DNA from 2 places in the Enterobacter sp. SM3 genome. Region 2 is predicted to be linked to the other one. Evidence: predicted binding sites of a transcription regulator. Region 2 holds the regulator's gene; the other holds the start of a gene.
The links. The regulator CRP, encoded in region 2, controls carbon source genes, mostly activating them, when cyclic AMP is high. The targets are predictions, from matches to a motif close to ATGTGANNNNNNTCACAT.
Positions count from the first base shown of each region.

Region 1: the regulator CRP is predicted to act here: its motif matches at 1,984-2,001, upstream of deoC (deoxyribose-phosphate aldolase).

Region 1 covers NZ_CP099971.1:711,299-718,642, forward strand. The annotation lists gene GVO84_RS03280 (YjjW family glycine radical enzyme activase) at 1-347, opposite strand, end outside; gene GVO84_RS03285 (YjjI family glycine radical enzyme) at 322-1,869, opposite strand; gene deoC (deoxyribose-phosphate aldolase) at 2,132-2,911, shown strand; gene deoA (thymidine phosphorylase) at 3,021-4,343, shown strand; gene deoB (phosphopentomutase) at 4,396-5,619, shown strand; gene deoD (purine-nucleoside phosphorylase) at 5,725-6,447, shown strand; gene lplA (lipoate--protein ligase LplA) at 6,533-7,344, opposite strand, start outside.
Region 2 covers NZ_CP099971.1:4,438,710-4,446,053, reverse strand. The annotation lists gene ppiA (peptidylprolyl isomerase A) at 1-335, shown strand, start outside; gene GVO84_RS20945 (putative adenosine monophosphate-protein transferase Fic) at 442-1,026, shown strand; gene pabA (aminodeoxychorismate synthase component 2) at 1,057-1,620, shown strand; gene argD (bifunctional acetylornithine/succinyldiaminopimelate transaminase) at 1,707-2,927, shown strand; gene GVO84_RS20930 (YccS/YhfK family putative transporter) at 2,924-5,011, opposite strand; gene crp (cAMP-activated global transcriptional regulator CRP) at 5,069-5,701, opposite strand; gene GVO84_RS20920 (OsmC family protein) at 6,013-6,417, shown strand; gene GVO84_RS20915 (phosphoribulokinase) at 6,504-7,344, opposite strand, start outside.

The DNA.
Region 1 (7,344 bases), 1.1 Mb from region 2:
ATCCCTTCGATAAACGGTGCGGATTTGCGGATCTGGGTGAGGATCTCATCCACGCTGAAGCGGTGCGCCATAGGCGTTGCCTGCTGCTGGCACAGGTGCAGGCAGGTGTCGCACTGCTGGCAGTCACTCTCCTGCCACCAGACGCGTCCGGCCTGAATGGTCAGCGCGTCGTGCGGACAGTGGGGCACACAGTCCCCGCAGTCGTTGCAGCGGCCGATCGTCCACGGGTTGTGGCAGGTTTTGCAGCGCAGGTTGCAGCCCTGCAGGAACAGGGCCAGGCGGCTGCCCGGTCCGTCCACGCAGGAAAAAGGAATGACCTGACTAACTAAAGCGCATCTGCTGTTCATGGCTAATCACGCGCGGCTGACGTTCCAGAATACGGGTATTGCGTGCGGCCTCTTCTCCCAGCCACGTGGTATTGGTGCGCGATCCGGCTTCCCGGTATTTCTCCAGATCCGACAAGCGAACCATATAACCGGTCACGCGGACCAGATCGTTACCCGCCACGTTGGCGGTAAATTCCCGCATTCCCGCCCTGAACGCGCCCAGGCAAAGCTGAACCACCGCCTGCGGGTTGCGTTTTACCGTCTCCTCCAGGGTGAGAATATCGCTGATTCCGGCGTGATAGTGTTTGTGATGCGGCGCAACGGCCAGCAGATGGCTGATGGGATCCGGCTCGTCGCCATAGGGCAAGCGCGCGCCCGGTGTGGTGCCGGAGTCGGAGCTAATCCCCGATTGCGCGTGGAGCATCGCGCGGTGCTTCCAGCCGTGCTTCACCGGCGTGTTTTCCACAAACGTCGCAAGCTGTTCGCTGATGCGATAGCCCAGCGCGTTGGCCTGTTCGTCCTTTCCGTAGCGTCCCGCTATTCCTGCTTTCTCACAGAGCGCGTTTACCGCTTCCGCCAGGCCGTACATGCCAAACATGGGCACAAACCGATCGGCATCAATCAGCCCCTCTTTTGCCAGGAAGCTATTTTCAAAGAAGCCAGACTGCCCGTACAGAAAATCGCAGCGCGCATTGATGATGGCAATTTGCTGCTGGCAGTAGTGCGGGAGCGCGCGGGTAAAGAAGTCTTCAATGGATGTGCTGCGTTCAGCAATGGCTTTGAGGTTAAGGCGCACCAGGGTGCTGCCACCGCCTGCAAGCGGCAGGGAGTTGTAACAACTCACAACGCCGTAACGGCCTTTTGTGAAAATTTTATCATTCATCGGGCCATTAGAAATGTGCGGTTTGCTGCATTCACATATGTTTTTTGCCACCTCAAGCAGCAGGTCGTCCGGGGTGATATCGGGATCGTAGATAAAGGTCAGGTTCGGTGCGACCTGCTTCAGCTCTGCGTCGGCACGCAGAATGGCGCGTGTGACGGGCGTATCCGCCGGGCCGATATTGGCGTGCATAAACGCATCCGGCAGCGTACGGTCGAGATAGCGCCAGAAACGTTTTATTCTGCTATCGATCTCTTCTTGTGTTATAATTCTAACATATGGAGTTAATATCGCATCAAGCTGACCGAGATAGACCGGCATCGATGTGACGGACGGAACATGGTGGTAGAGGATGGTTAACAGCGAGAGGGCGTCGTCGAGATCTTTCGCCCCTTCCAGCTCCAGCCACTCTGAACCGTTAGCCAGAAATTTTGCGTAATCCGGCAGAACGTAACGGGGTTTGTAAGGCGCGTGACCTTCGAACATGTCGCAGATAAACCCTTCGTCCAGCGCGGCTCGCGCGGCCTCAGGAAGTGCCGGATAAGGCAGGTTGTTTTCCGCTTCCAGCGCCAGAAAATGACGTTTTTGTTCCGGGGTTAACACCGGGCTTGTCACAATGTGCTGGCAACGTTGTTGCAGGGCGTCGGGGCTGGAGTGGGGCATATTCGCTTCCTTGAGTGTTCTGCGGATGATGAACGGATTGTAGGAAGCCAGCCTGTCGGGGCTTTTGATCCGACAGGGGGTATCGCTGCTTTAGTCGACAATTTACGCGCTAAAGTTTGAAGAAGATCTCATTACAGTAATGCAAATTTGTACGCAGTTTTCATTAACTGTGATGAATGTCGAAGTGTGGATGCGGGTGAATGTTAGAATACTCACAGACCCGCAAGGTAAAATTTATACGGCACTGCCGTTGGAGAATGTTATGACCGATTTAACTGCAAGCAGCCTGCGCGCGTTGAAACTGATGGACCTGACCACCCTGAACGATGACGACACCAATGAAAAAGTCATCGCCCTGTGCCATCAGGCGAAAACGCCGGTGGGTAACACCGCAGCCATCTGTATCTACCCGCGCTTTATCCCGATTGCCCGTAAGACGCTGAAAGAGCAGGGCACGCCGGACGTGCGCATTGCAACCGTAACTAACTTCCCGCATGGCAACGATGATATCGAGATTGCGCTGGCAGAAACCCGCGCGGCGATTGCCTACGGCGCAGACGAAGTTGACGTGGTGTTCCCATACCGCGCGCTGATCGCCGGCAACGAGCAGGTTGGTTTTGACCTGGTGAAAGCCTGTAAAGAGGCCTGCGCGGCGGCAAACGTGCTGCTGAAAGTAATCATCGAAACCGGCGAGCTGAAAGAAGAGGCGCTGATTCGTAAGGCGTCTGAAATTTCCATCAAAGCCGGTGCGGATTTCATTAAAACCTCTACTGGTAAAGTGCCGGTGAATGCGACTCCAGAAAGCGCGCGCATCATGATGGAAGTGATCCGCGACATGGGCGTGTCCAAAACCGTTGGTTTCAAACCTGCGGGCGGCGTGCGTACTGCCGAAGACGCGCAGCAGTTCCTGGCGATTGCCGACGAGCTGTTTGGCGCCGACTGGGCCGATTCCCGCCACTACCGCTTCGGCGCGTCCAGCCTGCTGGCCAGCCTGCTGAAAGCGCTGGGTCACGGCGACGGTAAGAGCGCAAGCAGCTACTGATTGCCAGATAATGCCGGATGACGCTTCGCTTATCCGGCCTACAGGATCGTAGGGCGGGTAAGCGTAGCGCCACCCGCCACAACTCCCCCGATTCCGCATGGAGGTTACCGTGTTTCTCGCACAAGAAATTATTCGTAAAAAACGTGATGGTCATGCATTAAGCGACGAAGAGATCCGCTTCTTTATCAACGGCATTCGTGATAACACCGTCTCAGAAGGGCAGATTGCGGCTCTGGCGATGACCATTTTCTTCCACGATATGTCGATGCCTGAGCGCGTGTCGCTGACCATGGCGATGCGAGATTCAGGAACCGTTCTGGACTGGAAAAGCCTCAACCTTAACGGCCCGATTGTGGACAAACACTCCACCGGCGGCGTGGGCGACGTGACGTCTCTGATGCTCGGCCCAATGGTGGCAGCCTGCGGCGGCTACATCCCGATGATCTCCGGGCGCGGCCTGGGCCACACCGGCGGTACGCTCGACAAACTGGAAGCCATTCCGGGCTTCGATATCTTCCCGGATGACAGCCGCTTCCGCGACATTATTAAAGACGTTGGTGTGGCGATTATCGGCCAGACCAGCTCTCTTGCTCCGGCAGACAAGCGTTTCTACGCGACCCGCGATATCACCGCGACCGTTGACTCCATCCCGCTGATTACCGCGTCGATTCTTGCCAAAAAGCTGGCAGAAGGTCTGGACGCGCTGGTGATGGACGTGAAGGTGGGTAGCGGCGCGTTTATGCCGACCTATGAACTTTCTGCTGCGCTTGCCGAAGCGATCGTTGGCGTCTCCAACGGCGCGGGCGTGCGCACCACCGCGCTGCTCACCGACATGAACCAGGTGCTGGCCTCCAGCGCCGGTAACGCGGTCGAAGTGCGTGAGGCGGTACAGTTCCTCACCGGCGAATACCGTAACCCGCGTCTGTTCGACGTCACCATGGCGCTGTGCGTTGAGATGTTAATCTCCGGCAAGCTGGCCAAAGACGATGCAGAAGCGCGCGCGAAGCTGCAGGCGGTGCTGGACAACGGCAAAGCGGCGGAGATCTTTGGCCGCATGGTTGCGGCGCAGAAAGGCCCGACCGATTTCGTCGAACACTACGCGAAATACCTGCCAACCGCGATGCTCAGCAAAGCCGTTTACGCAGATACCGAAGGCTTCGTTTCCGCAATGGACACCCGCGCGCTCGGCATGGCGGTGGTCTCGATGGGCGGCGGACGCCGTCAGGCATCGGACACCATTGATTACAGCGTCGGCTTTACCGATATGGCCCGTCTGGGCGACAGCGTTGACGGTCAACGTCCGCTGGCGGTGATCCACGCCAAAGACGAAGCCAGCTGGCAGGAAGCGGCGAAAGCGGTGAAGGCAGCCATTACGCTTGACGATAAAGCGCCGGAAACCACACCGACTGTCTATCGCCGTATCACCGAATAGCGGTATACTGATCTGATCAATCATTTTTAAGCACTACGTACGGAGAACAATTATGAAACGTGCATTTATTATGGTGCTGGACTCATTCGGCATCGGCGCAACCGAAGATGCAGAACGTTTTGGTGACGTGGGTTCCGATACCATGGGTCACATCGCGGAAGCCTGTGCGAAAGGCGAAGCGGACAACGGTCGTAAAGGCCCTCTGACTCTACCCAACCTGACCCGCCTCGGTCTGGTGAAAGCGCATGAAGGTTCTACCGGTAAAATCGCAGCCGGTATGGACGGCAACGCGGAAGTCGTGGGCGCCTACGGCTGGGCTCACGAGCTCTCCTCCGGTAAAGACACCCCGTCTGGCCACTGGGAAATCGCCGGTGTGCCGGTGCTGTTCGACTGGGGTTATTTCTCCGATCACGAGAACAGCTTCCCGCAGGAGCTGCTCGATAAGCTGGTGAGGCGCGCCAATCTGCCGGGCTACCTCGGCAACTGCCACTCTTCCGGGACCGTAATTCTGGATGAGCTCGGCGAAGAGCACATGAAAACCGGCAAGCCGATTTTCTACACCTCCGCTGACTCCGTGTTCCAGATTGCCTGCCACGAAGAGACCTACGGCCTGGATAAACTCTACGAGCTGTGCGAAATCGCCCGTGAAGAGCTGACCGAAGGCGGCTACAACATTGGCCGCGTGATCGCGCGTCCGTTTATCGGCGACAAAGCGGGTAACTTCCAGCGTACCGGTAACCGTCACGACCTGGCCGTTGAGCCACCGGCGCCAACCGTGCTGCAGAAGCTGGTTGAAGAGAAAGACGGCCACGTGGTTTCCGTGGGTAAAATCGCGGATATCTACGCCAACTGCGGCATCACCAAAAAAGTGAAAGCCACCGGTCTGGATGCGCTGTTCGATGCCACCATCAAAGAGATGAAAGACGCGGGCGACAAGACCATTGTCTTCACCAACTTCGTGGACTTCGACTCCTCCTGGGGCCACCGTCGCGACGTCGCAGGCTATGCGGCCGGTCTGGAACTGTTCGACCGTCGTCTGCCGGAGCTGATGGAGCTGGTGGGTGAAGATGACATTCTGATCCTGACCGCGGACCACGGCTGTGACCCAACCTGGACCGGTACCGACCACACCCGTGAGCACATTCCGGTGCTGGTGTACGGCCCGAAAGTGAAGCCGGGCTCGCTTGGTCACCGTGAAACCTTCGCGGACATCGGCCAGACTATCGCGAAATACTTTGGTACGTCTGACATGGAATATGGCAAGGCCATGTTCTGATGTCATTGCCGGGTGGCGGCTGCGCCTTACCCGGCCTACAAAACCGTAGGCCCGGTAAGCGAAGCGCCACCGGGCAAAAAAAATTCAAATGAAAAGGAACTGAAGATGGCAACTCCTCACATTAATGCAGAAATGGGTGATTTCGCTGACGTCGTATTGATGCCGGGCGACCCGCTGCGCGCGAAGCACATTGCTGAAACCTTCCTGGAAGACGTGCGTGAAGTGAACAACGTTCGCGGCATGCTGGGCTTCACCGGTACCTATAAAGGCCGCAAAATCTCCGTGATGGGCCACGGCATGGGTATCCCATCCTGCTCCATCTACACCAAAGAGCTGATCACCGACTTCGGCGTGAAGAAAATCATCCGCGTTGGCTCCTGCGGCGCGGTGCGCATGGACGTTAAGCTGCGCGACATCGTTATCGGTATGGGCGCCTGCACCGATTCCAAAGTTAACCGCATGCGTTTTAAAGACCATGACTTCGCGGCGATTGCTGACTTCGGTATGGTGCGCGACGCGGTTGACGCGGCAAAAGCGCTGGGCGTTGAAGCGCGCGTGGGTAACATCTTCTCTGCTGACCTGTTCTATGCACCGGACGGCGGCGAGATGTTCGACGTGATGGAAAAATACGGCATCCTGGGCGTGGAAATGGAAGCGGCGGGTATCTACGGCGTTGCGGCTGAGTTCGGTGCGAAAGCGCTGACCATCTGCACCGTGTCCGACCATATCCGTACCCACGAGCAGACCACCGCTGCCGAGCGTCAGACGACCTTCAACGACATGATCAAAATCGCGCTGGAATCCGTTCTGCTGGGCGATAAAGAGTAAGAGCTGTTGAGCCGGGTGGCGGCTTCGCCTGACCCGGCCTATGGTTTTGTAGGCCCGCTAAGCGCAGCGCCAGCGGGCTTTTTAACTAGCGCACGGCCTGTGCAATCCATGCTGACAAATCTCTTAACTCTTTTTCCTGCCCCGGGAAATCTCCAATCAACGCGTCGCATTCCTGCTGCAGCATATCCGCCCGGTACAAACAGCCCTGCAAACGTGCCGCGAGTGCTTCCAGCGGCGCCGGGTTCAGGCTATCGGTAAACACCTGCGTGCGGGTGATATGGCCTTTCTCCACGTCAAAATGCAGCTCCACGCCGCCCCAGGTAAAACGCTCATCCAGCAGATGGGAAAACGCAGGTGCCTGGCCGAAGTTCCACTCCCAGCTGCTCTGGCGGGCGAAGGTGTCGGCGAAGTTGGGCAGGTCCGGGGTTTTGTCAGGGGAGATCACTTCTGCCTCCACGCGCTCGCCGTAATATTCAAAGAACGCGTCACGGATCGCATCGCAAATCTGCTCGTGAGTAATGCCCGGCAGCAGCTCCACCAGATTCGCCACGCGCCCGCGCACGGAGGTAATCCCTTTAGCCTGGAGCTTTTTCTTGTCCGGATTCAGGTAGTTCGCCAGACGGCTCAGGTCAGCGTTCAGCAGCAGGGTGCCGTGATGGAAGCCGCGATCCATGGTTTCGCGGTAGGCGGAGCCGGAGACCTTCCGGTCGCCCTCGGGGGTTTTCACCACCAGATCGTTACGCCCGGACGCTTCCGCCGTCACGCCGAGTGAATTGAGGGCGTTAAGGACGATGGAGGTTGAGATGGTTTTGTCGTACTCCGGTTTGCCCGCCATAAAGGTAAAGCAGGTATTGCCCAGATCGTGAAACACCGCGCCGCCGCCGCTGCTGCGGCGTG
Region 2 (7,344 bases):
AGGGCGGCGGCTTCAACGAGCAGATGCAGCAGAAACAGCCGAACCCGCCTATTAAAAACGAAGCGGACAACGGCCTGCTGAACAAGCGCGGCACCATCTCCATGGCGCGTACCGCGGACAAAGACAGCGCGACCAGCCAGTTCTTCCTGAACGTGGCGGATAACGCCTTCCTCGACCACGGTCAGCGCGACTTCGGCTATGCCGTTTTCGGTAAAATCGTGAAAGGGATGGACGTGGCCGACAAGATTTCTCAGGTGCCTACTCACGACGTCGGTCCGTATCAGAATGTGCCGTCAAAACCGGTGGTTATCCTCTCCGCAAAAGTTCTGCCGTAACTCTTCTGAACGCGGGCTTCTCCTGCCCGCGTTATGTAACCCTCCCTGCGAAAGCGCGTTTTGCTGCTTATACTTGTGGCAAACGGACTATTCAGGGAGGCGTTAAGTGAAAAAACTCACCGACAAGCAAAAATCCCGTCTCTGGGAGCAGCAGCGTAACGTCAATTTACAGGCCAGTTGTCTCCTTGAAAAAGGTAATGGTCCCTCAGAACCCCATATTGAGACGCTGGCGCTTGGGCCTTCCGCGCCCGGGTTGCCCCATCTGTGCCTTATTCATCGTCATTTGTACCGCAGCGAGATGAAGCGGGCAGGCGAGCTCCGTACCGACGATATTTTTAAAGGGGATATTCCCTTCTGCCATTTTGAGTACATCGAGAAGATGGGTAACGAGCTGATGGCGGCGCTGGAAGGCGAAAAGTATCTTGTGGGTCTTGAGAAAGCGGCGTTTGTTGACCGGGTTAGCCACTATTACTGCGAAATCAACATGCTGCATCCCTTCATGCGCGGCAACGGTATCGCCCAGCGCGTTTTCTTCGAGCAGCTGGCGCTCCACGCGGGTTACGCGCTGGACTGGCGGGATATCGATCCCGAGCAGTGGGTGGCGGCGAACCGAAGTGGCGCAACGGGAGATTTAACCGCGTTAAACGCTATCTTTGCCAAAGTAGTGAGCGAAGCGCGGGAATCTGAGTAGAATAGGGCGGCATTTTTTTCGGGAGCCGCCATGATTCTGCTGATTGATAACTACGATTCCTTCACCTGGAACCTTTACCAGTATTTTTGTGAACTGGGTGCAGAGGTGGTTGTCCGCCGCAACGACGAGATCGATCTCGACGATATCGACACGCTGGCTCCGCAGAAAATCGTGATTTCTCCGGGGCCGTGTACGCCGTCGGAGTCGGGTATTTCTCTGGATGTGATCCAGCACTATGCCGGCAAGCTGCCGGTCCTGGGCGTCTGCTTGGGCCATCAGGCGATTGCCCAGGCGTTTGGTGCCACCATCGTGCGCGCTGCGAAAGTGATGCACGGTAAAACCTCTCCGGTCACCCACACCGGCACCGGGGTATTCACGGGGCTCAATAACCCGTTAACCGTGACGCGCTACCATTCCCTGGTCATTGACCCATCGACGCTGCCCGACTGCTTTGAGGTGACCGCCTGGAGCGATACGCAGGAGATCATGGGGATTCGTCACTGCGAATGGGACCTCGAAGGCGTGCAGTTCCACCCGGAAAGCATCCTCAGCGAGCAGGGGCACGCGCTGCTGGCAAATTTCCTCAATCGCTGAATATCTGTTGCCTTGTTGTGATTTTTTATGCATATTTTGTGATTATATTTTCACAATCACTGTGACATAAAATGGATGGTCATGACATGGCAACTGAACAACCAGCAATTACCCGCGCGACTTTCGATGAAGTTATCCTGCCGATTTATGCACCGGCTGAATTTATCCCGGTGAAGGGAAAGGGCAGCCGCGTCTGGGATCAGCAGGGTAAAGAGTATGTGGATTTTGCGGGCGGTATTGCGGTCACGGCGCTGGGTCATTGCCATCCCGCGCTGGTGGAGGCGCTGAAAACCCAGGGCGAAACCCTGTGGCACACCAGCAACGTGTTCACCAACGAACCGGCGCTGCGCCTGGGACGTAAGATCATCGATGCCACCTTCGCCGAGCGCGTGCTGTTTATGAACTCCGGCACCGAAGCCAACGAAACCGCTTTTAAGCTGGCGCGCTACTACGCGACAACGCGCCACAGCCCGTACAAAACCAAAATCATCGCCTTCCATAACGCCTTCCACGGACGCTCCTTCTTTACCGTTTCCGTTGGCGGCCAGCCGAAGTATTCCGACGGGTTTGGCCCGAAGCCGGCCGATATCGTCCACGTGCCGTTTAACGATCTGCATGCGGTGAAAGCGGTGATGGACGACCATACCTGCGCGGTGGTGGTCGAGCCGATCCAGGGTGAAGGCGGCGTGACCGCGGCAACCCCTGAATTCCTGAAAGGGCTGCGCGCGCTGTGCGACGAACATCAGGCGCTGCTGGTCTTTGATGAAGTGCAGTGCGGGATGGGGCGTACCGGCGATCTGTTCGCGTATATGCACTACGGCGTGACGCCGGATATTCTGACCAGCGCTAAAGCGCTCGGCGGTGGTTTCCCGGTGAGTGCGGTACTGACAACGCAGGAGATCGCCTCCGCGTTCCACGTCGGTTCTCACGGCTCTACCTACGGCGGCAACCCGCTGGCGAGCGCCGTGGCGGGCGCCGCATTCGACATTATCAACACGCCGGAGGTGTTGAACGCCGTGAGCGCGAAGCGCGAGCTGTTCGTAAAACACCTGCAAAAGATTGATGAGCAGTACGACGTGTTCAGCGAAATCCGCGGGATGGGGCTGCTGATTGGCGCCGAGCTGAAGCCGCAGTACAAGGGCCGCGCGCGTGATTTCCTGCACGCCGCCGCGCACGAAGGGGTGATGGTGCTCAATGCCGGACCGGACGTGATGCGCTTTGCGCCGTCGCTGGTGGTAGAAGACAAAGACATCGAAGACGGGTTAACCCGCTTTGCCGCGGCGGTCGCGAAGATCGTAAAAGGCTAATACTCGGTTCGCTTTAACCGGCGGGTTAACCAAATCCCGTGATGCGGACGCTGACGCCATGCCACCGACGAAATGGTGTGCATGGTGTTCAGATGTCCCAGAACGCGCTGCAAATGCTGCTCCAGCGTGCTCATTGGCCCGTGGGTTAACGTCTCCGGCGCTTCCAGAATGTTCGAATCTCCCGACTCACCCGGCGAGTCATACTCCAGACGCTGCTGACAGCGCTGCAGCGCAATTTCACACGACTGCAAATAGCGCTGCGCCAGATCGGGCGTCAGCATCGTGTGCTCGCGCGCCAGCGTGGTCATGGCGTTAATGTGCTCGACGATAAACTGGCTGTGCGTCACCCAGAGCTTCATGTCTGCAAGATAGTGCGAGTTAAAGCCCGGCTCCTGCATCGCCTGGTTGAGCGAGTTAAACAGAGCGTTGTGCGCCTGGTTGACCTTCATCCGCTGCCAGGCCAGCGGCGTCGGTTGAGGATTGTCGCTGAGGATCAGCCTGATGGCCTCCTGATCCGCTTCCAGCGCGTCGTGGGCGTTCTGGCGCAGCAGTCCGCTTTGCCACTGCGGCCACAGCCAGACCATGCCGCCAAAGGCAATCAGACAGCCGATCAGGGTATCAATCAGCCTGGCGACAATAAACTGTTCGCCATTGAGCGTGAGCAGCTGCAGGGTATATACCGCCGTCACCGTAAAGCCCACCATCGCCCAGCCGTAGTTTTTGCGGATAATCAGGTAGCTCACCAGCGTAACCGCCAGCATGCCTGCCAGGGTATAACCTTGCGGCACGTGGAAGTGCAGCGTCACCCCCGCAATGATCAGCCCGGCCATCGTTCCGCCAGCCCGATGCAGAATACGCACCCGCGTGGCGCCGTAGCCGTTCTGGGTGACAAACAGCACGGTCATTAAGATCCAGTAGGGTTTCGGCAGGTGCAGCGCCATGCCCATCAGGCTGGCGGTACTGAGCATCACGCTAATCCTTGCGGCGTTGCGCAGGGCGGACGATTTAAGAGAAAGATAGCTTTTGAGCGCGGGCAATAGCGGAAGCCGTTTCTGCTTATCCGCCATCAGGTCGCGGGGATAAAGCGGGCGCTGCGTGCGCAACACGCGGGCGATGCGGCTGAAGTGCCAGGCGGCAAACTGGCCGACGGGGTTATCCGGATGCTGACGGGCGATTTTCTCCAGCGCGCCCAGCTGCTTATCCATGTTAAAGCGCGTCGGGTAGCGGTGATAGAGAATGTCATCGGCCAGCACGCGCAGGCGTGCGGATACGGTCTGCGCGTTCCAGCGGATCACCGCTTCGGCGTGGCTGCGCTCGACCAGCTTTTGCACCTCCTGCGGGTGGTGCAGGCTCACGGAGATATGCTCCTGCAGATCCAGCCCGACCTGGAAGGTGCGCAGCAGCCGTTTGTACTCGTGGTTCTTGTTGGCGGCGAGCATATGCAGCTGCTGATAGCACTGGCTAATCAGATCCACCACCTTCTGCTGGCGCGTCAGCAGCGGCGGTAAGGACTTTTCCGGATCGGTATGCTGGGTGAGCAGGGTGTATTTGGCTTCGCAGTAATCCGCAAGCTGCACATAGAGCAGGCTCAGGGATTCACGCAGCGGCTGTTCGCGCCACAGCCAGAACCAAAACCAGTTAAACAGCCCGTACCATAATGTCCCCAGGGCGTAGATCAGCAGCGGCTCCCACACCGGCATATTCCCGGCGAGGCTCAGCGTGAAAATAGCTGCAATCAGCGAGGCGGGAAGCAGGCGGGCGTGCAGCGAACTGATTTCCGCCGTGACGCCGAGGGTCATCGCCAGCACGGTCAGGATCAGCGGCAGCGGGATATCACGAGCCAGTAATAGCTGTACGGCGAGGCTACAGCCCGCAAACAGGCAGCCGCCGATAATCAGGCGTTTGAAAAAGCGCTTATGCGGCGTGTCCAGACCGGCGATGTTGCAGCAGGCAGGCACGAGGGAAAACAGCAGACCTTGCTGAAGATGTCCGAGGATCAGGCCTATGGCCACGGGAAGACACAACACCAGCGTTTGTCGCAGTGCGTAGTTAACTTCCGGGTGATAGATCAGCCTGCGCCACATGGGGAGTAGAGACAAAAACGGCGTGACACCTTGCGATGGCACGCCGTTTAAGCGGAATTAACGCGTTCCGTAAACCACGATGGTTTTACCGTGGGCGGAGATCAGGTTTTGATCTTCCAGCATTTTCAGGATACGGCCCACTGTTTCACGGGAGCAACCGACGATTTGACCAATTTCCTGACGGGTAATTTTAATTTGCATGCCGTCCGGGTGGGTCATAGCGTCTGGCTGTTTCGCCAGGTTCAGCAGGGTTTGTGCGATACGGCCGGTAACGTCCAGGAAGGCGAGGTTACCCACTTTCTCTGACGTGACCTGCAGACGGCGCGCCATCTGGGAAGAAAGACGCATCAGGATGTCAGGGTTAACCTGAATCAGCTGACGGAACTTCTTGTAAGAAATTTCAGCCACTTCACATGCTGTCTTTGCACGAACCCAGGCGCTACGTTCCTGGCCCTCTTCAAACAGGCCCAGTTCACCGATGAAATCGCCCTGGTTCAGATAAGAAAGGATCATCTCTTTCCCTTCTTCATCTTTGATCAGCACTGCCACCGAGCCTTTAACGATGTAATACAACGTTTCCGCTTTTTCACCCTGGTGAATCAGCGTGCTCTTTGATGGGTACTTATGAATGTGGCAATGAGACAAGAACCATTCGAGAGTCGGGTCTGTTTGCGGTTTGCCAAGCACCATGCGCTGTTATCCTCTGTTATAAGCTGTCACCAGAGTCATCAGATGCATCCGGACTCTGGGGTTGCAATCGAATTCTTACCCATACCCTGGGAAGTCGGCTACCGTAACGTTTCGCAGCCAGTAAAGTTTGATGTCCTCTGCATACATGTGTAACGTCAATGTATTACTGTAGCATCCAGAGTGTTTTAGCATAGCTTTCGCCGCGTGTCTCCTGGTGTCTCGCTTCAGCATGATGCAGGTCGCCTTCCATTGCGAGAAATGTAACGCACGCGTAATCTGTCACCAAAAATGCAACGTTGGAGTTTAAGAATATGCAAGCGCGCGTGAAATGGGTTGAAGGTTTAACGTTCCTGGGCGAGTCCGCGTCAGGACACCAGATTTTGATGGACGGCAACTCCGGCGATAAAGCACCCAGCCCAATGGAAATGGTGCTGATGGCGGCAGGGGGATGCAGCGCAATCGACGTGGTGTCGATTCTGCAAAAAGGTCGTCATGACGTGACGGATTGTGAAGTCAAACTCACGTCAGAACGTCGCGAAGAGGCGCCACGCCTGTTCACCCATATTAACCTGCACTTTGTGGTCACCGGTAAAGAGCTGAAAGACGCGGCGGTCTCGCGTGCGGTGGACCTGTCTGCGGAGAAGTACTGCTCGGTGGCGTTAATGCTGGAGAAAGCGGTAAAAATCACGCATTCGTATGAAGTGATCGAGGCCTAATCTTTTGGCGGGTGGCGCTTCGCTGACCCGCCCTACAAAAGCACGACCGTAGGCCCGGTAAGCGCAGCGCCACCGGGCAAAACAACTCACGCGATCTGCTTCCCTTCCATCAGTCGCTCCACCAGCGGCGTCATGATGAGCTCCATCGCCAGCCCCATTTTTCCGCCCGGCACCACTAACGTATTCATGTGCGAAATAAACGAGCCCTGCAGCATGGCCAGCAGCCAGGGGTAATCAATACCGTCGAGATTGCGGAAATGGATCACCACAAAGCTCTCATCCAGAGACGGGATACTTTTGGCGGCAAACGGGTTGGAGGTGTCCACCGTCGGCACGCGCTGGAAGTTGATATGGGTGCGGGAGAACTGCGGCGTCAGGAAGTTAATGTAATCCTCCATGGAGCGCACCACGGAGTCCATCACCGCTTCGCGAGAATGGCCGCGCTCGCTCATGTCACGCGTCAGCTTCTGGATCCACTCCAGGTTAACGATAGGGACCACGCCGACCAGCAGATCCACGTGGCGGGCCACGTCGTGTTGAGGGGTGACCACGCCACCGTGCAATCCTTCGTAAAACAGGACGTCGGTGGGTTCCGGCAGCGGTTGCCACGGGGTAAAGGTTCCCGGCACCTGATTCCAGGGAACGGCTTCATCATAGGTATGCAGATATTTGCGGGACTGCCCTTTGCCGCTCTGACCGTACTCGATAAATGTTTGTTCCAGCAGGCCGAAGTCATTGGCTTCCGGGCCGAAGTAGCTGATGTGTTTACCCGAATCGCGCGCCTTACGGATGGCCATGTCCATTTCCGGACGCGTGTAGCGGTGAAAGCTATCGCCTTCGACCTCCGCCGCACGAAGATTCAGCTGGGCGAAAATCTTGCGAAATGCGAGGCTGGTGGTGGTGGTTCCCGCACCACTCGACCCCGTA